DNA from 2 places in the Aminobacter sp. LjRoot7 genome. Region 1 is predicted to be linked to the other one. Evidence: predicted binding sites of a transcription regulator. Region 1 holds the regulator's gene; the other holds the start of a gene.
What was found. The regulator LexA, encoded in region 1, represses DNA repair genes until DNA is damaged. The targets are predictions, from matches to a motif close to TGTTCNNNNTGTGTTCNG.

Region 1 (11,104 bases):
ATGCTCGAATCGATGCGAAGTGCTGCTGGAACCTGGGTTGCGAAGCTGTTGCTTCTGCTTCTCGTCGTCAGCTTCGCGATCTGGGGCATCTCGGGTCAGATGATGAGCCAGTTTGGCGGCGACCAGGTGGTCACGGCCGGCGGCACGACCGTTTCAGGTGTCGAATACCGCCTCGCCTATGACCGCCAGCTGAACGTCATGTCGCAGCAGTTTGGCCAGCGTCTGACCCGCGACCAGGCCAATGCGCTCGGCATCGACAACCAGGTGCTTTCGCAGCTCGTCGCCGGTGCTGTGCTTGACGAACAGGCACGCAAGCTCGGCCTTGGCCTGTCCAAGGACCGCCTCGCCGAGCTCACCTGGGACGACCCGACCTTCCGTGGCGCCGACGGCAAGTTCGACCGCCAGGCCTTCGAATACATCCTGCGCCAGATCGGCATGCGCCCCGAGGACTATCTGAAGAACCGCGCCCAGGTTGCGGTCCGCCAGCAGATCGTCGAGGCTGTTTCCGATGGTCTCGAGGCCCCCGACACCTTCCTGCGCGCCGTTGCACTTTATCGCGGCGAAGATCGCACCATCGATTACCTGCCGCTGCCCAAGTCGCTCGTCGAGCCGATCGCGGCACCTGGCGACGACGTGCTCAAGGCCTGGTTCGAGGAAAACAAGAAGAACTACGCCGCACCCGAATTCCGCAAGCTGAGCTACGTCAAGCTCGAGCCGGAAGACATCATGGATGCCGCCGCTGTTACTGAAGAGCAGGCGCGCCAGGACTACGACAAGAACAGGTCCCACTTCACCACCGCCGAGACCCGCAAGATCGACCAACTGGTGCTGGGCGCTGATGCGGCAAAGGCTGCTTCCGACGCGATCAAGGGCGGTGCGACCTTCGACAAGGTTGTCGCCGACCAGGGCAAGACTGCCGCGGACGTGGCACTCGGCACGCTGACCAAGGACAGGATCGCCGACAAGGCTGTCGCCGACGCCGCCTTCGCGCTGCAGGCCAACCAGGTCAGCGACGTCGTCCAGGGCGCCTTCGGCCCGGTGCTGGTCCGCGTCAGCGAGATCACGCCCGAGACGGTCAAGACCTACGACGAGGTCAAGGACCAGATCCGCAAGGAACTGGCGCTTGCCGAGGCCAATCGCATCCTGCTCGACGTCCACGACTCCTACGAGGACGCCCGCGCAGCAGGTGAGTCGATGAAGGCTGCCGCCGACAAGCTGAAGCTCAAGATGGTGACGGTCGACGCCATCGACCGCGCCGGCCAGCAGCCGGATGGCACCGTCGTCAACAGCCTGCCGGACTCGCGCAACCTGATCCAGGCAGCTTTCGCCGCCGAGGCAGGCACCGAAAACCCGCCGCTCAATGTCGGCACCAACGGCTTCGTGTTCTACGAAATCGACGACATCACACCTGCCCGCGACCGTACGCTCGACGAGGTGCGTGAGAAGGTCGTTGCCGACTGGACCGCCGCCGAAGCGACGAAGCTGCTCAAGGCCAAGGCCGACGAGCTCGAGAAGCGCCTCAAGGACGGCGCCTCGCTCGACGTGATCGCAGGCGAGCTCAAGCTCGAGAAACAGACCAAGCGTGGCCTGAAGCGCGAAGCCGACGATGCCGACTTCGGCCGCGAGGGTGCGTCCGCGATGTTTGCCATGGGCCAAGGCGGCACCGGCATCATCCCCGCTCCTGCCGGCGACGCACAGATCCTGTTCAAGGTCGCCGAAGTGTTCGAGCCAGCCGGCGCCGACAAGAGCGCCGTGCCAGAGGACGCGCAGAAGCAGTTTGCCTCCGGCATGGCGGACGACCTGCTCGACCAGATCGTCGCCCAGCTCCAGGGCGAATACCAGGCAACGATCAACCAGGCGGCGATCACCCGTGCACTTGCGGTGGGAACGCCATGAGCGCACTCAAGCCGCATATAGCCAAGGTCGCTTCGGGCACCCCCCTCACCTTCGAGGAGGCTCGCGAGGCCTTCGACATCATCATGTCGGGCGAAGCGACGCCCGGCCAGATCGGCGGCTTCCTGATGGCGCTGCGCGTGCGCGGCGAGACCGTCAGCGAGATTTCGGGCGCCGTCGCCACCATGCGCGACAAGATGCTGCGCGTCGAAGCCCCTGACGACGCCATCGACATCGTCGGTACCGGCGGCGATGGCTCGCACAGCGTCAACATCTCGACCGCCTCGGCCTTCGTCATCGCGGGCGCAGGCGTGCCTGTCGCAAAGCACGGCAACCGTGGCCTTTCCTCGTTGACGGGCGCCGCCGACGTCTTGACCGCACTTGGCGTCAACATAGACCTCACGCCCGAGGCTATCGGCCGCTGCATCCATGACGCCGGCGTCGGCTTCATGTTCGCGCCGGCGCACCACCCGGCGATGAAGCATGTCGGCGCGACCCGCGTCGAACTTGGCACCCGCACCATCTTCAACCTGCTCGGACCGCTCTCCAATCCCGCCGGCGTCAACCGCCAGCTGGTTGGCGTGTTTTCGCCCGAATGGGTGCAGCCGGTGGCCGAGACGCTGAAGGAACTCGGGGCCCAGCACGTCTGGGTCGTCCATGGCGACGGTTATGATGAGATCACCACCACGGGTGAGACCCATGTCGCGGCCCTTAAGGACGGCGTCATCAGCACGTTTACGCTCACGCCCGAACAGGTCGGCCTCAGCAAGCACACGCGCGAAGAACTGCGTGGCGGCGATTCCGCATACAATGCGGTTGCCCTGCGCGGCGTTCTCGAAGGTGCCAAGGGTGCCTATCGCGACACGGTGCTGATGAATGCCGGCGCGGGCCTGGTGGTTGCCGGCAAGGCAGCGACGATCGGCGAAGGCGTGCCGCTGGCCGCCGAGGCGATCGACAGCGGCCGCGCCAAGGCTGTGCTCGACCGCCTGGTCGCCGTTTCGAACGGATAAAGACATGGCCGATATCCTGCGCCGCATCGAAGCCTACAAGCGCGACGAGATCGCAGCAGCAAAGGCGTTGCTGCCACTCGCCGAGCTCAAGGCGCGCGCCCGCGACGTCACGAAGCCACGCGGTTTCCTCGCAGCCCTCGAAACCAGGCGTCATGATGGCCGCTTCGGCCTGATCGCCGAGATCAAGAAGGCGAGCCCGTCCAAGGGCCTTATCCGCCCCGATTTCGATCCGCCGGCACTTGCCAGGGCCTATGCCGATGGCGGCGCTGCCTGTCTTTCGGTGCTGACCGACACGCCGTCGTTCCAGGGTGCACCCGAATTCCTGACCGCCGCGCGCGACGCTTGCGACTTGCCGGCGCTACGCAAGGATTTCATGTTCGAACCCTACCAGGTGCACGAAGCCCGTGCCTGGGGCGCGGACGCAATCCTGATCATCATGGCGAGCCTCAGCGACGACGATGCCAAGCGGCTCGAGGATGAGGCGTTCGAACTCGGCATGGACGTGCTTGTCGAGGTCCATGACGAGGAAGAGACGGAGCGCGCGCTGAAGCTTCAGTCGCGCCTGCTCGGCATCAACAACCGCAATTTGCGCACCTTCGAGGTCAGTCTCGACACGTCGGAGCGCCTGGCGCCGATGGTGCCGGCCGACCGGCTGTTGGTCGGCGAAAGCGGTATCTTCACCCATGCCGACTGCCAGCGCCTGCAGAAATCCGGCATCTCCAGTTTCCTCGTCGGCGAAAGCCTGATGCGGCAGGCCGACGTGACATCGGCGACGCGCGCGCTGCTCGATGGCGCAGCCCTGGCAAGCGCCTGACATGGCAACCACCCTCACCCATATCGGCGCCACCGGTGAGGCCAACATGGTCGATGTCGGCGACAAGGCCGAGACGACACGCACGGCGATCGCCGAAGGCCATGTCATCATGCGTCCGGAAACGCTGGCGCTGATCCTGTCAGGCAACGCCAAGAAGGGTGACGTGCTCGGCACCGCCCGCATCGCCGGCATCATGGCAGCCAAGCGCACGCATGAGCTCGTGCCGCTCTGCCATCCGATCCTTTTGACCAAGGTTTCAGTCGAGATCGAGCCTGACGAGGCCCTGCCCGGTCTGCGCGTGACGGCACTTGCCCGCGTGACCGGCAAGACCGGCGTCGAAATGGAGGCGCTGACCGCAGCCTCGGTCGCCTGTCTCACCATCTACGACATGGCCAAGGCCGCCGACCGCGGCATGGTGATCTCCGGCATCCGGCTGGTCGAGAAGACCGGCGGCAAGTCTGGCGACTACAAGGCGGCGGAATAGATGGCCCTGCTGCCCGTCGCCGACGCCCTGGCGCGCCTGCTCGACGGCGCCGAACCGCGCGGCACGGAAACTGTCGGCCTCGCCCAGGCATCAGCGCGGGTGCTGTCGGCACCGCTGCATGCGCTCCGCACCCAGCCACCCTTTGATGCCTCCGCCATGGACGGCTACGCCGTGCGCGCCGCCGACATCGCCTCGCTGCCGGCGCAACTCAGGGTCATTGGCCAGGCACCCGCCGGCAAGCAGTTCACTGGTACCGTCGGTCCAGGCGAGTGCGTCCGCATCTTCACTGGTGCACCGGTGCCTCAAGGCACTGATACCGTCGTCATTCAGGAAAACGTTCGCGATCTCGGCAATGGCGAGATCGAGGTGGTCGAGCCGACGCTTGCCGGCCGTAACATCCGCGCCAGGGGTCTCGACTTCAAGCAGGGCGACCTCATTCTCGATGCCGGGCGCGTGCTCGACCCGGCAGCGCTCTCGCTGATCGCGGCTGCCAATCATCCCAGCGTCAACGTGGTGCGCGCGCCTCTGGTCGCCATCATCGCCACCGGCGACGAACTGTTGCCGCCTGGCAGCAATCCCGGACCCGACCAGATCATTGCCTCCAACGCCTATGGCGTCGCGGCCATCGTCCAGTCTGTCGGCGCGCGCGTGCTCGATCTCGGCATCGCCGCCGACCGCACCGATGCCATCGCCGCATTGGTGGCGAAGGCGCTCGCAGCGGACGCCGACGTGATCGTCACGCTGGGCGGCGCATCGGTCGGTGACCATGATCTCGTCCATCGTGTGCTGACCGAACTCGGCATGGACCTCAACTTCTGGAAAATCGCCATGCGCCCGGGCAAGCCGCTGATGTTCGGTCGGCTCGGCGCCAGCCGCTGTGTCGGCCTGCCAGGCAATCCGGTCGCCAGCCTGATCTGCTCGCAGATCTTCCTGAAGCCCCTGGTGGCGAAGCTCGGTGGACGTTCCTATTCGCCCGACATGCGCACGGGCGTTCTCGACAGGGCGATGGCGGCCAATGACCTGCGCCAGGACTTCGTCCGCGCGATCGCGAGCGAAACTGCCGACGGGCTCATCGTCACGCCATACCTGATCCAGGACTCTTCGATGCTGCGTACGCTGGCCGACGCCAACTGCGCCATCGTGCGCGCCCCCTTCGCTCCAGCTGTTGAAGCCGGCAGTGCCTGCCAGGTGATGATGCTGCGCTGAACCAGCGACCTCTACCCTTCACGAAATATCAACAGTTGCGGAACACAACTGGAACATATAGTGTTTGTTCTGGGTTTGTTTTTCTTCTGATTCCTCGGGGGTGGCGATGCTGACGCGCAAACAACACGAGCTTTTGCTATTCATCCACGAGCGGCTGAAGGAGGCAGGCATTCCGCCCTCCTTCGACGAGATGAAGGAAGCGCTCGACCTCGCCTCCAAGTCCGGCATCCATCGCTTGATCACGGCGCTTGAAGAACGTGGCTTCATCAGGCGCCTGCCCAACAGGGCGCGTGCGCTCGAAGTGCTGCGCCTGCCCGACTCGATCGCACCTGGGCTCAACGCGGCGAAGAAGTTTTCGCCCAGCGTCATCGAGGGCAGCCTCGGCCGCAAGCCTGAACCCTCGCGCTCCATGTCGGCGGGCAATGACGACGACGCTGGCTCGGCCATTACCATCCCTGTGATGGGACGCATCGCCGCCGGTGTGCCGATCGACGCCATCCAGCACAAGACGCATTCGATTGCGGTGCCGCCAGACATGATCATGGGCGGTGAGCACTACGCGCTCGAGGTCAAAGGCGACTCGATGATCGAGGCCGGCATCTTCGACGGCGACACTGTCGTCATCCGCAGTTCGACCACGGCCAATCCCGGCGAGATCATCGTGGCACTCGTCGACGACGAAGAGGCAACGCTCAAGCGTTTCCGGCGCAAGGGTGCCTCGATCGCGCTTGAAGCCGCCAATCCGGCCTATGAAACCCGCATCTTCGGACCCGACAGGGTCAAGGTGCAGGGCAAGCTTGTCGGACTGATCCGCCGCTACTGAATTTCTCTGCGACAGCAGGCTGAAACGGCGCGGTCTTATGAACAGGACCGTGTAGCGGAGGTCGTCAAGCCCCGCAGATTGTCGAGCAGACCATATGTGGTGCCCCGAGGCGGAACAGGCTTTGCGACATGGGATATGGGAGGGCTCTTGGCCCGATCATTCTCTCACTGCCATCTGGCAATCTGAAGCCTGACTGATCTGCACTAGCTATCGTGCAGTTCCCGGCGACTCCGATGCGGCGGCTATTGGCGTCTTCGGACGCACCGTGGCTGCCGCAGTCGATGACTTCGGGTGCGACGTGGTTGCCTCGGCAGGTACCTTTGGGCGCCTCTCGGCCCGTTTGTAGGGCGGCAGGCCCCTCGCCTCGCGTGAGAACTGGCGCTGGGCGTGCCACGGGCGATACTGTTCCGCCACGGCGTGGCGTATCTCGACCGTCCGATCTCCGCTTTCTGTCTCAGGCGTAATGAATATCGACGCACTGCCAAGACGCGCCAGCTCGCGCTTGCTGAGTACGGTTGGCGCCACGCCTGGGCAGACGTCGCTTGCCGTGGCATCGTCGACCACGATGAGGTCTGCGCTTGCACAGGCACGCGCAGCGACAGCAGTATTCGCCGCATGCACGATCCGTGCACCTCCTGGTTGCTGAACCGTGCACAGCCCCTTGCCGCAGACGAAGGCATCCGCACCGGATGCATTTGCTTCGCCAGACGCTTGTTTGCCGGCTTCCGTACCGGAGATTCTTGCTTCTCCTGTTTCTTGCTTGCCGACTTCCGGACCAGGAGTATTTGCTTCGCCAGTTGGCTCGGAGCCGGTCTCGCTGGGCGAACTGCCCGCGCCGTCAACAGCAGTCGTCGTAGAACGCTCTGGCGCAACGAGTGTCTCCGACACCAGCGCGCGCTGCCAGTTGTCGACTGTGAACTGGTTTGGCCTGGCACGATTGACGGCAAGCTTGCCGTCGCCAACCGGCACGCCGACGAGACGGCCATCTTCCGAGACGAGAACGTCGGGCGTTTCCGTTTCCACGACCGTCATCAGTCCAAGGGCCGCGAAAGGCACTGCTGCGGCGCGCAGCCAGGTCGTCGCCGTCGACGCGATGACGAGTGCTGCGGTGAGCAACAGCACAGCGTGCGGCGAGACAAGCCCGACCGCATCAACTGGCGAGCGCTCGGAGAACCAGGTGGCGACACCAATCATCGCGTTCAGGCCAACGCCCATCGTGTCGAGGAAAATGCCGTCGAGGGCGAGTGGCATGAAGATGCCAGCCATGACGGCAAAAGGCATGACCAGGACCGACACCAGCGGCATGACCGCCAGATTGGCGAACAGGCTGAGCGGCGACACCCGTTGAAAATGCCAGGCGCCGAAGACGCTGGTCGCAAGCCCCGCAATCAGCGAGGTGGCGACGAGGCCGACCGCGACCGTGGCAAGCCAGCGCCAGATCTTCGATGGCAGCGACCTCTGCCCAACCGGCAACGCCTGCTCTTCCCGTCTGTCCGACCACCAGGCATAGGCACCGACAAGGGCAGCGGTGGCGGCGAACGACATCTGGAAGCTCGGTCCGACAACCTCATGCGGCGAGATCAGGATAACCACGACGGCCGAGATCGCCAGATTGCGCATTGTCAGCGCCGCGCGGTCGAACAGCACTGCCGTCAGCATCACCGCCAGCATGATGAAGCTGCGCTGCGCCGCGACTTCGGCGCCTGAGATAAACAGATAACCGCCGGTGGCGAGCAACGCCGCACCTGCGGCGTATTTCTTCACCGGCCGACGCGAGGTGAAGGCGGGAACGGTAGCGAAGGACAGCCGCATCAAAAGCATGACGGTGCCCGCGACCATGGCCATATGCAGGCCCGAGATCGAGATGATGTGATAGAGGCCGGTACGCCGCAGCGCCTCGTTGACGTCCTCGGGAATGCCGCCGCGCACGCCGACGACCAATGCGGCCGCGATTTCGCCCTCCGGCCCGCCAATGCGGTCGCGGATACGCTGGGCTATTTTTCCCCGGGCGTTTTCTATCGCAGCAGAAGCGCGATCACTGGCCGAGAATGGCTGCGTGGTTTCAGCGAGTTCCGGCCCCTTCATGAAAAAGCCGCTGGCCCCGATGCCGTCAAAATAGCTTTCGAAGGAAAAGTCGTAGCTGCCCGGACGCACCGGCCCGGATGGCGGCATCAGCCTGACATAGCCCGTCACCACAGACCATGCGATGACACCTTGGGGAAGCTTGCGCGCGGTGAGCCGCACCAGCTCGGGGGCATAACGCAACACCGGGCGCGCGGTCGAAAGGACGTCGAGTGTGAGCCGCACCCTGCCGTTGTCCAGATTGTCGATCCCAACGACGCGACCGGTGATGGCCGTCGAGATTTCGGCGCCTAGCATCTTCGTCGCCACGCGCTCCGTCTCAAACTTTGCAACCGCCATGCCGAGCATGCAGGCAGCGACAGCGGCGAGTGCATGGTGGAGAAGCCGTTGTCCGCGTGTGGCGAAAGCGAGCATGGCCGGAACCGCAGACATCACAGCAAGTGGCGCTAGGTCCGGCTCACTTGGAAGCGCAAAATACGCCAGGGCTCCGGCTGCCAGAAAAACCGGAAGAAGCAGGAATGCGGCACCACGGTCGAGTTCCGTTTCGATCGCAGCCAGGGCAGATCGTCCAGTGATCCGATGGCCGGACAGCAATTGCGATCCTCGTCGCAGCAAGGACAGGTTCCGTGACTGTGACGGCGATGCGCCGGCGGCAAAGGCAGAGTCGGGTTCGGGTGCCGCAGGCTGCGTCCAGACAACGGCAGGCGCGGCTGGAACGGTCAGCAAGTCGCGCTCGCTGGCCTCGACCACCGGATTGTGACCGGCTTGCCCCTCCCGCACGCGGTCGCCCATCGGGCCTGCCCCTTGCGCCCCAGACCTTCTATGCTACATCAACCGCACACAAACGCCATGCGCCGCCGGCTTTCGGCCAAGCGCCCTGCCTCCCTTGGAAATCGCCATGCCTGTCGTCACCCGCTTCGCCCCCTCGCCCACCGGCTATCTGCACATTGGTGGCGCACGTACCGCTCTCTTCAACTGGCTCTATTCCCGCCACACCGGCGGCACCATGCTGTTGCGCATCGAGGACACTGACCGCGAGCGCTCGACCGACGCCGCAACGGCCGCGATCCTCGAGGGCCTCACCTGGCTCGGCCTGACCTGGGAGGGTGAGCCGATCTCGCAGTTCGAGCGTGCGCCGCGCCATCGCGAGGTGGCCGAGGAGCTCGTGCGCATGGGCAAGGCCTATTATTGCTACGCCTCGCAGGAAGAGCTGACCGAGATGCGCGAGAAGGCCCGCGCCGAGGGCAAGCCGCCGCGTTATGACGGCCGTTGGCGCGACCGCGACCCGTCCGAGGCGCCGGCTGGCGTCAAGCCGGTCATCCGCATCAAGGCGCCGCAGGAAGGTGAGACGCTGGTGCTCGACCGCGTGCAGGGCGACGTACGCTTTCCCAACAAGGATCTCGACGATTTCATCATCCTGCGCTCGGACGGCGTGCCGACCTACATGCATGCCGTGGTCGTCGACGACCACGACATGGGCGTCACCCACATCATCCGCGGCGACGACCACCTGACCAACGCCGCGCGACAGACAGTGATCTACAACGCCATGGGCTGGGACGTGCCTGTGATGGCGCATATCCCGCTGATCCACGGCGCGGACGGCGCAAAACTGTCCAAGCGCCATGGCGCACTCGGCGTCGATGCCTATCGCGCCATGGGCTATCTGCCCGAGGCGCTGCTCAACTATCTCGCCCGCCTCGGCTGGAGCCATGGCGACGACGAGGTGATGAGCATCGAAAACATGATCAGCTGGTTCGAGATCGAGGACGTCAACAAGGGTGCGGCGCGCTTCGACTTTGCCAAGCTCGAGGCCCTGAATGGCGTCCACATGCGCCAGATGGACGACAAGAATCTGTTCGACATATTCGTCGCCACCTTGCCCTATCTGCCCGGTGGCGATGCCATCCTCGGCGGACTGGACGAGACGCGCAAGGCACAGCTGCTTGCCGCCATGCCAGGCCTCAAGGAGCGTGCCAAGACACTGATCGAACTGGCCGACGGCGCGGGCTTCCTGTTTGCCCAGCGCCCGCTGCCGCTCGACGAGAAGGCTGCCGGCCTACTCGCCGGCCCGGCCAAGGACATACTGAGGGGCGCGCACGCAGCGCTCGCAACGGTTGCCGCCGGCGACTGGACGGCAGCCAATGCAGAAGCCGCGATCCGCGAGTTTGCCGGCCGCGAAAACCTGAAATTGGGTGGCGTGGCGCAGCCCTTGCGGGCCGCCCTGACGGGCAAGAGCACCTCTCCCGGCGTGTTCGACGTGCTCGCCGTTCTAGGGCGCGACGAAAGTCTAGCCCGCATTTTTGATCAAATCGATTAGGTCAGCAGTGCTTTCCTAGTTTTGCATTGAAATGAGGCTATTGCGGTGCAACATTGCGGCAACAGGTCAATTTGAAAGCAGCGGGAAAGCTGGGAAGCGAGTTCAAGCGTTCCGGGCCTAATGGGTTGCCTTGTTATGACGATTGCGCCGCGCAAGGCGGCAACTCAGCACTAAGGAGTATGCGATGACTGATTCGACCGCCAAACTGGAGTTCCGCGGCCAGACCCACGAGTTCAAGGTCCGCGGCGGAACGGTCGGACCGGATGTGATCGACATCGCATCGCTCTACGCCACGACGGGCGCCTTCACCTACGACCCGGGCTTCACCTCCACCGCAAGCTGCGAATCGGAAATCACCTTCATCGACGGCGACGCCGGCGTGCTGCTGCACCGCGGCTACCCGATCGACCAGCTAGCCGAGCACGGCGACTTCCTCGAGGTCTGCTACCTCTTGCTCTACGGCGAACTGCCA
Region 2 (11,104 bases), on a different contig from region 1:
AAGCCGGCCGATTCGATGCCGGCCATGGCGGCCAGTTCGTCATTGTCCGAGGTATCGCCGGAAATGCCGACCGCGCCGAGCACGTCGCCATTCTTGTTGCGGATCAGCACGCCGCCCGGCACCGGCACGATCTTGCCGCCCGATACCGCCGAAAGGCCCTGGAAAAAATGCGGACGTTCGACGGCGGCAACGCCGAGTGCACGCGAGCTCGAGCCGACGGCAAGCGCGCCATAGGCCTTGCCCGACGCCACCTCGGCGCGGATGAAGGGCGAGCCGTCCTGGCGCTGGAAAGCCAGCAAGTGGCCGCCGGCGTCGAGCACGGCGACGCCCAGCGGCTTGAACTTCTGCTCGGCGGCGAGACCGAAGGCGGTCTCAATGATGGCGTTGGCCTTGGCCAGCGTCAGTTCGGTCATGTGCAGTCCTCCTGATGAAATCGATGGGCGTCTAGCAAACACCCTCCCGACGCCGGGCAAAACCCTGCGTCAGGTTGAAAATCTCTCGTCCAAATGGGTAGGGGCGGATGGGATTATCCTGCAGCCGAAGTCGGCTTGCCTGCTGATCGGCCTCACCTGGCCACGTAAGATTGGCTCGCCACCAAGTTCGAGGTTCTCCGGCCCTTCGCTGTCGCTCCGGGCGTTCGACGCTCGGAAAGCCAAGCAATTGGCTTACCGTCGGCCTGAAAGGAAACTGGCAAATTCCCTGCCGGGCCCCCGCTGCCTGCGGCAGCTCCCCGGCGTTCGCACCCTTTGAAACGTCCACCGGACGTTTCAATCCGCCAAGGCGGACCGGGTGCTCACCCCATCGAATCGATCTTGCGCTGCATTGCGGCGAGCTGGTCCTTGAGTTCCTTGAGCTCATCCGGCTTTTCGGGCGCTTCTTTCTTCGCAGGCTCGGCGGGTGCTGCGGCACCAGTGCCTGGCATCGGAAACGGCGTGAACATGCGCATCGCGTTCTGGAACAGCTCCATGTTGCGACGCGTCTGTTCTTCCAGCGCCTTCATCGGTGCTGCGCCCTTCATCATGTCGATTGGCGCCTTGCCGAAGGTCGCCTTCATCTGCTCGCGGAAACGTTCCTGTTCCTTCGAGAAGGCCAGCATCGACTGTTCGAGGAAGCTTGGCACGACCATCTGCATCTGGTCGCCGTAATAGGAGATCAGCTGCCTGAGGAACGGGATCGGCAGCATATTCTGGCCGTCCTTGTTCTCCAGTTCGAAGATGATCTGGGTCAAAACCGGGTGCGTGATGTCCTCGCCGGTCTTGGCGTCCTGCACGGTAAACTCTTCGCCCTTCTTGACCATTTCGGCCAGGTCCTCGAGCGTGACGTAAGTACTCGTGCCGGTGTTGTAGAGCCGGCGGTTGGCGTATTTCTTGATTACGATTGGCGTGTCTTTTGCGGCCATCAGCATCCTCCCCCGGAAGACCGGAATGCCATGTAAGCAGCCGGTAACATTTCGCCGGTCACGAGGATAAGCGCAAAGCAATCGCAAATCCAAGTGGTTTGTGCACTGCAAGAAGGCAAGGCGGGTCAACGCCGGCAAAAAATTGCTGCGCAGCATTGCTGCAGTGCGGCCGCAGCATCGGCAATCCGCTGATTTTCCGGTTTGACTCGGCTCCTGGAACGGGCAAGAAAAGTCATGAGCGCCAATGTCCTCGACGCGCAACAACCATTCGTCAAACGAAGTCTGGAGAGAAACATGTCCGCCTCGTCCTCCATCGTCGTCGCCAGCGCCGCCCGAACGCCGGTCGGCTCGTTCAACGGTGCCTTCGCCAACACACCGGCACATGAACTCGGCGCTGTCGCGGTCCGCGAGGCGCTGGCACGCGCCGGTGTCGACCCAAGGGAAGTCGACGAAGTCATCCTCGGCCAGATCCTTGCCGCCGGTGCCGGCCAGAACCCGGCCCGCCAGGCCGCCATGGCTGCTGGCGTGCCGCAGGAGGCAACCGCCTGGGGCCTCAACCAGCTGTGCGGCTCGGGCCTGCGCACCATTGCCATCGGCATGCAGCAGATCGCCACGGGCGACGCCAAGATCATCGTCGCCGGCGGCCAGGAATCGATGTCGATGGCGCCGCACTGCCAGCATCTCCGCGGTGGCGTGAAGATGGGCGACTTCAAGATGATCGACACGATGATCAAGGACGGCCTGACTGACGCCTTCTACGGCTACCACATGGGCAACACCGCCGAGAACGTGGCGCGCCAGTGGCAGCTCACCCGCGACGAGCAGGACCAGTTCGCCGTCGCCTCGCAGAACAAGGCAGAGGCCGCCCAGGTCGCTGGCCGGTTCAAGGACGAGATCGTGCCGGTCACCATCAAGGGCAAGAAGGGCGACACCATCGTCGACCAGGACGAATACATCCGCCACGGCGCGACGCTCGATTCACTCGCCAAGCTGCGCCCTGCCTTCGACAAGGAAGGCTCCGTCACCGCCGGCAACGCCTCGGGCATCAACGACGGCGCTGCCGCTGTCGTACTGATGACCGAAGCCGAGGCCGTGCGCCGCGGTCTCACCCCGCTGGTCCGCATCGTCTCCTGGGCGACTGCCGGCGTCGATCCGCAGATCATGGGCACCGGCCCGATCCCGGCTTCGCGCAAGGCGCTCGAGAAGGCCGGCTGGACCGTGAACGACCTCGACCTCATAGAAGCCAACGAAGCCTTCGCCGCCCAGGCCTGCGCGGTCAACAAGGACATGGGCTGGGATCCATCTATCGTCAACGTCAACGGCGGCGCCATTGCCATCGGCCATCCGGTCGGCGCTTCCGGCGCCCGCGTCTTCAACACGCTGGTTTACGAGATGCGGCGACGCAGTGCGAAAAAGGGTCTCGCGACCCTGTGCATCGGCGGCGGCATGGGCGTCGCGATGTGTGTCGAGGCGATGTAAATCGAAAACAACCAGGGCGGCCCATGTGCCGCCCTTTTTGTCTCTAGCGCATGACCCCCGAAAATCGGGGTCGATTTTCAGAAAGGATCATGCGCCAATTCAAAGTGTTACAGCGTCCTTTGCGCGTCCAAAGGACGCGCGGCGCTGTAAGAGCCTGTCGCAAGGGCAATCCATCAAGCAGCAGAAAAGGGGAAACGTATGACTAAGGTTGCACTCGTTACCGGCGGATCGCGCGGCATTGGTGCTGCGATTTCGATCGCGCTGAAGAACGCAGGCTACAAGGTCGCCGCCAACTATGCCGGCAATGACGAAGCTGCGCAGAAGTTCAAGGCCGAGACGGGCATCCCGGTCTACAAATGGTCGGTTGCCGACTACGACGCCTGCGAGGCCGGCATCAAGCAGGTCGAGGCCGACCTCGGCCCTGTCTCGGTGCTGGTCAACAATGCCGGCATCACGCGCGACTCGATGTTCCACAAGATGACGCGCGAGCAGTGGAAGGAAGTCATCGACACCAACCTGAACGGTGCCTTCAACATGACCCATCCGCTGTGGAGCGGCATGCGCGACCGCAAATTCGGTCGCGTCATCACCATCTCGTCGATCAACGGCCAGAAGGGTCAGGCCGGCCAGGCCAACTATTCGGCTTCCAAGGCCGGCGACATCGGCTTCACCAAGGCGCTTGCTCAGGAAGGTGCGCGCGCGGGCATCACCGTCAACGTCATTTGCCCGGGCTACATTGCCACTGAGATGGTGATGGCGGTTCCCGAGAAGGTGCGTGAATCGATCATCGCCCAGATCCCCGTCGGACGGCTCGGCGAGCCGGAAGAGATTGCGCGCTGCGTGGTGTTTTTGGCTTCTGAAGAGTCGGGCTTCGTCACCGGGGCGACACTGAGCGCCAATGGCGGACAGTACTTCGTCTGATTCACACTGCTTTGCTGGAAAAGAAAACGGCGCCGAAAGGCGCCGTTTTCGCGTCTGCCCGATGCAGGCTCAGTCCTTTTCGAACATCGCCTTGTGAACGATGCCGGCGATTGCCGCGCCGACGATCGGGGCAACCCAGAACAGCCAGAGCTGCTGCAGGGCCACGCCGCCAACAAACAGTGCTGGGCCGGTCGAGCGGGCCGGGTTGACCGAGGTGTTGGTCACCGGGATCGAGATCAGGTGGATCAGCGTCAGCGCCAGGCCAATGGCGATCGGTGCGAAGCCGGCGGGCACGCGACCATGGGTCGAGCCCAGGATGATCATCAGGAACATGAAGGTCAGGACGACTTCGATGATCAGTGCCGAGGTCAGGCCATATTTCCCGGGCGAAGCGTCGCCATAGCCATTGGTCGCGAAGCCACCGATGCCGGCGAAGTCGGCCTTGCCGCTGACGATCAGGTAGAGAACCGTCGAGGCGACGACAGCACCGACGACCTGGGCGATGACATAGGGCACCAGGTTCTTGGCTTCGAAGCGCCCTGCCATCATCAGGCCGACCGAGACCGCGGGGTTGAAGTGGCCGCCTGAGATGCCGCCGACGGCATAGGCCATGGTCAGCACGGTCAGGCCGAATGCCAGCGCAACGCCGGCAAAGCCGATACCGAGTTCGGGAAACGCAGCAGCAAGCACGGCACTGCCGCAGCCGCCAAAGACGAGCCAGAATGTGCCGAGGAACTCGGCGAATAGACGTTTGGACATGATCTTCCCTCCAGATGTCGTGCGCCTGCGTGGTGCGCCGCATTTTCCGGAGGCCCCGCCTGGGCAACCCCCGCCGCGCAGACTCAACGTCTGGGATGGAGACACGGCTCGGCGCCGGGCACAACGGGTGTAGTTCCCTTAACGTAATGCAATCACAGATATTTTTGCTCGGATCGGTATGTGCCGCTATGGCACGCAAAGGTTAACGCGCCCGAGAGGCTGTTGTGGGCAAGCCTGTGACTCCCCGGTGGATAATCGGTGGATCAGCAAGGGCAGGCACAACATCTAGCGGTGAACAAATCAGGAAACTTGTCCTATCAGTGATTCGTCGCCTGTTCGTTCCGCATTTGGTTCAAATCTTAACGAAATGCCGTCCGCCAGCCTTCCCCGTGTTAACCTGGAGGTAGGAAACATCAACAAAATCATTATTTTGCACCGAGCATAAAAGGCCGTTCCGGCGCTTGGCCGGCAAAGGTTAACAGCAGCGCGCTAAAGCATGAAACGGGCCACTTTAGAGAATCTGCATGTGGTGCGGCTTGCCAGAGCAAAATCTATATGTTGGGGTGAACAAAACCTGAATCTGCCGGAGTCAGTGATTCGTCGCTGATTCGTTCCAGACTCGTTCCATCTCTTAAATCTGGAACATTCCGCTTTCGCTTCGCCGCGCAAATCCCTATGTGTCCAGTCGTCGTGAAAGCGGCGCAACGCCGGGTGGTCCCGGCGCCGAGGGCGGTTCCTTAGAATGAATGTCCACTTCAAGCAGAATGACCCCCTGATCCTGTCGGGTCGCGATGTGACAGCGGTCCTTGGGCCGACCAACACCGGCAAGACACATCTCGCCATCGAGCGCATGGTCGCGCATGAAAGCGGCATCATCGGCCTGCCGCTGAGGCTGCTTGCCCGCGAGGTCTATGGCCGGCTCTGCGAGAAGGTCGGCGCCCACAAGGTCGCGCTGGTCACCGGCGAGGAGAAGATCCTGCCGGCTGGTGCGAAATACTCGGTCTGCACCGTCGAGGCGATGCCGCGCCAGACCGACGCCGCCTTTGTCGCCATCGACGAGGTTCAGCTCGCCGGCGATCTCGAGCGCGGCCATATCTTCACCGACCGCATCCTGCACCTGCGTGGCAGGCAGGAAACGCTGTTGCTTGGTGCCGCCACCATGCACGGCATCCTGCAGAAGCTTCTGAAAGGCGTGTCTGTGGTCACCCGGCCGCGCCTGTCGCATCTTGCCTATGCCGGTTCCAAGAAGCTGACGCGGCTGCCGCGCCGCTCGGCCATCGTCGCCTTCTCGGCCGACGAGGTTTACGGCATCGCCGAACTCATCCGCCGCCAGCAGGGGGGTGCCGCCGTTGTGCTCGGTGCGCTCAGCCCTCGCACCCGCAACGCCCAGGTCGAGCTCTACCAGTCCGGCGACGTCGACTACCTGATTGCCACAGATGCCATCGGTATGGGCCTCAATCTTGATGTCGACCATGTTGCCTTTGCCCAGAACCGCAAGTTCGACGGCTATCAATATCGCCAGCTGACCGCTGCCGAGCTTGGCCAGATCGCCGGTCGTGCCGGGCGCCATCTGCGCGACGGCACCTTTGGCGTCACCGGCCAGGTCGATCCGTTCGACGAAGAACTGATCGAGAAGATCGAAGGGCATGATTTCGAACCGGTGAAGGTGCTGCAGTGGCGCACCGCCCAGTTCGACTTCGCCAGCCTCGACACACTCAAGCGTTCGATCGACACGGTGGCGCCCGTCGAAGGCTTGACGCGTGCGCTGCCAGCGGTCGACGCCCAGGCGCTCGAACATCTTTCGCGCGACGAAAACATCCGCTCGCTCGCCACCAACCGCGAACGCGTCGCCTTGTTGTGGGAGACATGCGCGCTGCCCGACTACCGCAGGATCGCTCCGGCCCAGCACGCTGACCTCATCGCCTCGATGTATGACGATCTCGCCCGCAACGGCCATGTCGATGAAAACTACATGGCCGAGCAGGTACGCCGCGCCGATTCCACCGAAGGCGACATCGACACGCTTTCCCACCGGATCGCACAGATCCGGACCTGGACTTTTGTCTCAAACCGCCCTGGCTGGCTTGCCGATCCGGCACACTGGCAAGAAAAAACGCGAAACATCGAAGACAGATTGTCGGATGCACTGCATGAGCGGTTGACGAAACGCTTTGTAGACCGCAGGACTTCCGTCCTCATGCGCCGCCTTAGAGAAAACACTATGCTTGAAGCCGAAATAAGCCCGTCCGGAACTGTCCTCGTCGAGGGTCATCACGTCGGCGAACTGCAAGGGTTCCGTTTCACCGCCGACCAGAGCGCGGGTGGAGAAGACGCCAAGGCTGTGCGCACGGCAGCCCAGAAGGCGCTCGCCACCGAATTCGATTCCCGCGCCGAACGTTTCTCGGCGTCGCCCAATGGCGATATCGCGCTTGGCTCCGATGGCGTGCTACGCTGGATCGGCGCGCCGATCGGCACGCTCGTTGAGGGCGAGGACGCGCTCAAGCCGCGCGTCGTGCTGCTTGCCGACGAACAACTGACGGGCCCGGCCCGTGACAAGGTCGCGGCGCGCGCCGACCGTTTCGTCAATTTCCAGATCGAGTCGCTGCTCAAGCCGCTCGTCGATCTCAAGGCCGCCGAACAGCTTTCCGGCATCGGCCGCGGCATCGCCTTCCAGCTGGTTGAGAATTTCGGTCTGATCAACCGTCGCGACATCGCCGAAGAGGTGAAGTCACTCGATCAGGAAGGCCGTGCGGCCCTGCGTCGCCTCGGCGTGCGCTTCGGCGCCTACCATGTCTTCGTGCCCGCGCTCATCAAGCCGGCGCCGGCGGGTCTGGTGACGCTGCTCTGGGCACTCAAGAACGACGGCAAGGACAAGCCGGGCTTCGGCGATGTCGTCCATGCGCTTGCCGCTGGCCGCACCTCCGTCGTCATCGACCAGGCTTTCGACAAGAGCTTCTACAAGCTTGCCGGCTTTCGCAATCTCGGCCGCCGCGCTGTGCGTGTCGATATCCTCGAGCGCCTCGCCGACCTGATCCGCCCGGCGCTCGCCTGGAAGCAGGGCATCGGCGCGCGTCCGGACGGTGCCTATGACGGCAGCTCGTTCATCGTCACGCCGCAGATGATGTCGATCCTTGGCGCCACCGGCGACGACATGGAAGAAATCCTCAAGGGTCTCGGCTATCGCGCCGAGCCGAAGCCGGCTGCCGAGGTCAAGGACAAGCTCGAGACCATCGACGCCGCCACGCGCGAGGCGGTGGCCAAGGCGCAGGCTGACAAGGCTGCAGCAGCTGCCGCTGCTGCCGGCGAGGCGACCGAAGTTTCCGCGGAAGCATTTGGCGAAGTCGCGCAGACTGCGGATGCCGAGCAGGCGCCGGACGCCGTTGCCGAGGTTGCAGCAGAGCCTGTGGCCGAAGTGGCTGCTGAGCCTGTCGCCGAAGCCGAGGTTGTTGCTGTACCTGCCGAGGAAGCCGAAGCCGTTGCTGAGCCTGCGGCCGAAGCCGAAGCGCAGTCGGAAGCGGTAGCCGTCGAGGCCACGGCTACTGAGGCCCAGCCTGCGACAGCCGAGCCTGCCGAAGAGCCCAAGCCGATCCTGCTGTGGCGCCAGGGCCGCTTCGAACAGCGTCCGCGTCATCGCCAGGACAACCGCCCGCGCGGTGGCCAGCGCGAGCAGCGTGCCGCCGGCGCGCCTGCCGCCCGTCAAGGCGAAGGCAACCGCAATGGCGGACGCGAGGGCGGAGAAAACCGTGAAGGCGGTCGTCCGCGCTTCGACCGCAAGCCTGGCGGCAAGCCGCAGGGTGAGGGTGGACGTCCCGACAACCGTGGCCGTGGCGAGCGTCCGCAGGGCGAAAGGCACGGCGGCGACCGCAACGGCTCCAAGGGCAAGCCCGCCTTCCAGCCGAAGCCGCGCGAGGAGCGTCCGGTGCGCATCGATCCGGATTCGCCCTTCGCCAAGCTCGCCGCGCTGCGCGACCAGCTCAAGAAGTAAACGCCTTGTCCGGCGAGGGAAGACAGCGCATCGACAAATGGCTGTTCTTCTCGCGTGCGGTCAAATCTCGTTCACTTGGCGCCAAGCTCGCGCAATCGGGCGGCGTCAGGTGCAACGGCCAGAAGCTCAGCCAGGCCTCCGACATCGTCAAGACAGGCGACGTGCTGACGATCACGCTCGATCGCCGCATCCTGGTCTATAAGGTTCTGCTCGCTGGCGAGCGGCGCGGGCCGGCCGAGGAAGCGCGCAAACTCTACGACGACATCTCCCCGGCACCCACGCCGAAGGACCAGGCGCCGCCCGACGCCAAGCCGCCGCTGCGCGAGGTTGGCAGCGGCCGTCCGACCAAGAAGGAACGGCGCGCCACCGACAGGCTGCGGGACCATTGAAGCAAAGCCTTTGGAGCCGCGGCAGCCAAGTTGAGAATTGCGTTTCGCCAACAGGCTTCTGCGCGGAATAGCCGCCCTTGCAACGGCTCCGCAAAGGGGGTACCTCACCCGAAAGATACAAAATACGGGAAGTCCCGGAGCCTGCTTCATGACCTACGTCGTCACCGACAACTGCATCAAATGCAAATACATGGATTGCATCGAGGTTTGTCCGGTCGACTGCTTCTATGAAGGCGAGAACATGCTCGTCATTCATCCTGACGAGTGCATCGACTGCGGCGTCTGCGAACCGGAATGCCCGGCCGACGCGATCAAGCCCGACACTGAGTCGGGGCTCGACAAATGGCTGCAGATCAACACCGAATATGCCGAAAAATGGCCAAATATCACGGCCAAGAAGGAACCTCCGGCAGACGCCAAGGAATTTGACGGCGTCGAAGGCAAGTTCGAGAAGTTCTTTTCGGCCGAGCCTGGCGAAGGCAACTGAGGGTAGCGCGCCCTAAATGGCGCTAGATCGTTGGATTGAGAGCCGGCGTCGACTCTTGACGCGGCAGATTGTTCGCGTATGCAGCAAAATCTTGATTCTTCCGACTTTTTGTGTTAGAGCTAGCCCAACATGCCGATGACACAACGTCGATTTATGGCGCATAGCCTAATTCACTGAAAGGTGACAACCCTAATCCGGACCAGAGTAATCTGGGCCCGGCGGTCGCAACATTTTGCGGTTTGCTGGTCCAGGCTCTTCCGATTGGGGGTCGATTGTCGTGCGGCAGAAGGTCGCGTTTTGCGACCGTCCCGATCAACCGGCCTCGGCGGGCCGGTGTCACAAGAAGGAGTTCAGGGCGTATGGCAACTTCCATCCCGCAGAAGAAATCCGCAGCACGTCACGGTTTCAAGACTGGCGAGTACATTGTCTACCCGGCGCACGGCGTCGGCCAGATCGTATCGATCGACGAGCAGGAAGTGGCGGGACACAAGCTCGAGCTGTTTGTGATCGATTTCCAGAAAGACAAGATGCGCCTCAAGGTGCCGGTCGCCAAGGCAACGTCCATCGGCATGCGCAAGCTGTCGGAGACCGACTATGTCGAGCGTGCCTTGAAGGTCGTGCAGGGCCGCGCCCGCGTCAAGCGCACCATGTGGTCGCGCCGCGCCCAGGAATATGATGCGAAGATCAATTCAGGCGACCTGATCTCGATCGCCGAAGTCGTGCGCGATCTTTACCGCGCCGACAACCAGCCAGAGCAGTCCTACTCCGAGCGCCAGCTTTATGAAGCAGCGCTCGACCGCATGGCGCGCGAGCTGGCAGCGGTCAACCGCCTGTCGGAGACCGAGGCTGTCCGTCTCATCGAGACCAACCTCAACAAGGGTCCGAAGCGCGGCGCCAAGGCTGACAACGAAGAAGCCGACGCCGAGCAGGAAGAAGCTGCCTGATAGGGCTTCTCAGTTCAGTTATGAAAAACCCGGCCATTGGCCGGGTTTTTTTGTTTGTGGAACAGGCGGCGTGCGCCGGACAGGAAGCGCCGTGCGTCGTGCGCATAGGATGCGTGAAGCGTTCTGCTGCGTGGGCACTTGGCTCGTTGCACGCCGCAGCGTTCGTTGGCTGCAGCCTCCGTTGGAGCGATGCAGGCATGTCTGGACCGTAACCCCAATGGCCAGGTCACGGCATGGATCCCCGGGTCTGCGCAGTTCGCTTCGCTCCAGCTCCGCCCGAGGATGACGATGGCATGGTGGCTCGCAGCTAGTCGCCGACGTTGGAGGTTGGCAACCAGTGTCGATGGTCCATGCTCGGCTCTCCGGCTCTCCGGCTCGCCAGCTTATCCACTGGTCGCCTTGCTCTGGTGGTCGTGCCCGCCCGTTACCGGCCGTCATCCGGCTATCGTCAGAAGTTTCGGCCAAGCGCCATTCTTTGAGATTAGCCGAAGGTCAAAGTGCCTTCGTCATCCTCGGGCAAGCAGGAGCGAAGCGAACTGCGCAGACCCGGGGATCCATGCCGTGATCGGGCCGCTGTGAGGACGGTCCAAAATGTGAGCCATGACGTGACCTTGCAACGTTGGTGACGGTCCAGAAGGTGAGCCTCGCCGGGCGAGTGTTTCGTTTGAAAGTCGCTACTGAACCGAACCGTTTTGCTGTATCGAGACCAAACACGATCGCTTCAGGACAGACGGCAGATGG

Region 2: ACSQ3E_RS19725 (helicase-related protein) is a predicted target of LexA. The motif match lies at 5,168-5,185, and genes of this name have one in related genera.

What each region holds. Positions count from the first base shown of each region.
Region 1 covers NZ_CAXUPX020000003.1:266,363-277,466, reverse strand. Annotated here, with positions in the region: gene ACSQ3E_RS10895 (SurA N-terminal domain-containing protein) at 1-1,896, shown strand; gene trpD (anthranilate phosphoribosyltransferase) at 1,893-2,903, shown strand; gene trpC (indole-3-glycerol phosphate synthase TrpC) at 2,908-3,717, shown strand; gene moaC (cyclic pyranopterin monophosphate synthase MoaC) at 3,719-4,201, shown strand; gene ACSQ3E_RS10875 (molybdopterin molybdotransferase MoeA) at 4,202-5,407, shown strand; gene lexA (transcriptional repressor LexA) at 5,514-6,230, shown strand; gene ACSQ3E_RS10865 (ComEC/Rec2 family competence protein) at 6,438-8,744, opposite strand; gene gltX (glutamate--tRNA ligase) at 9,205-10,632, shown strand; gene gltA (citrate synthase) at 10,817-11,104, shown strand, end outside.
Region 2 covers NZ_CAXUPX020000007.1:140,491-151,594, forward strand. Annotated here, with positions in the region: gene ACSQ3E_RS19700 (GlcG/HbpS family heme-binding protein) at 1-413, opposite strand, end outside; gene phaR (polyhydroxyalkanoate synthesis repressor PhaR) at 794-1,399, opposite strand; gene ACSQ3E_RS19710 (acetyl-CoA C-acetyltransferase) at 1,694-2,878, shown strand; gene ACSQ3E_RS19715 (beta-ketoacyl-ACP reductase) at 3,077-3,799, shown strand; gene aqpZ (aquaporin Z) at 3,869-4,558, opposite strand; gene ACSQ3E_RS19725 (helicase-related protein) at 5,301-8,543, shown strand; gene ACSQ3E_RS19730 (RNA-binding S4 domain-containing protein) at 8,549-8,932, shown strand; gene fdxA (ferredoxin FdxA) at 9,081-9,419, shown strand; gene ACSQ3E_RS19740 (CarD family transcriptional regulator) at 9,779-10,363, shown strand; gene ACSQ3E_RS19745 (cysteine hydrolase family protein) at 11,101-11,104, shown strand, end outside.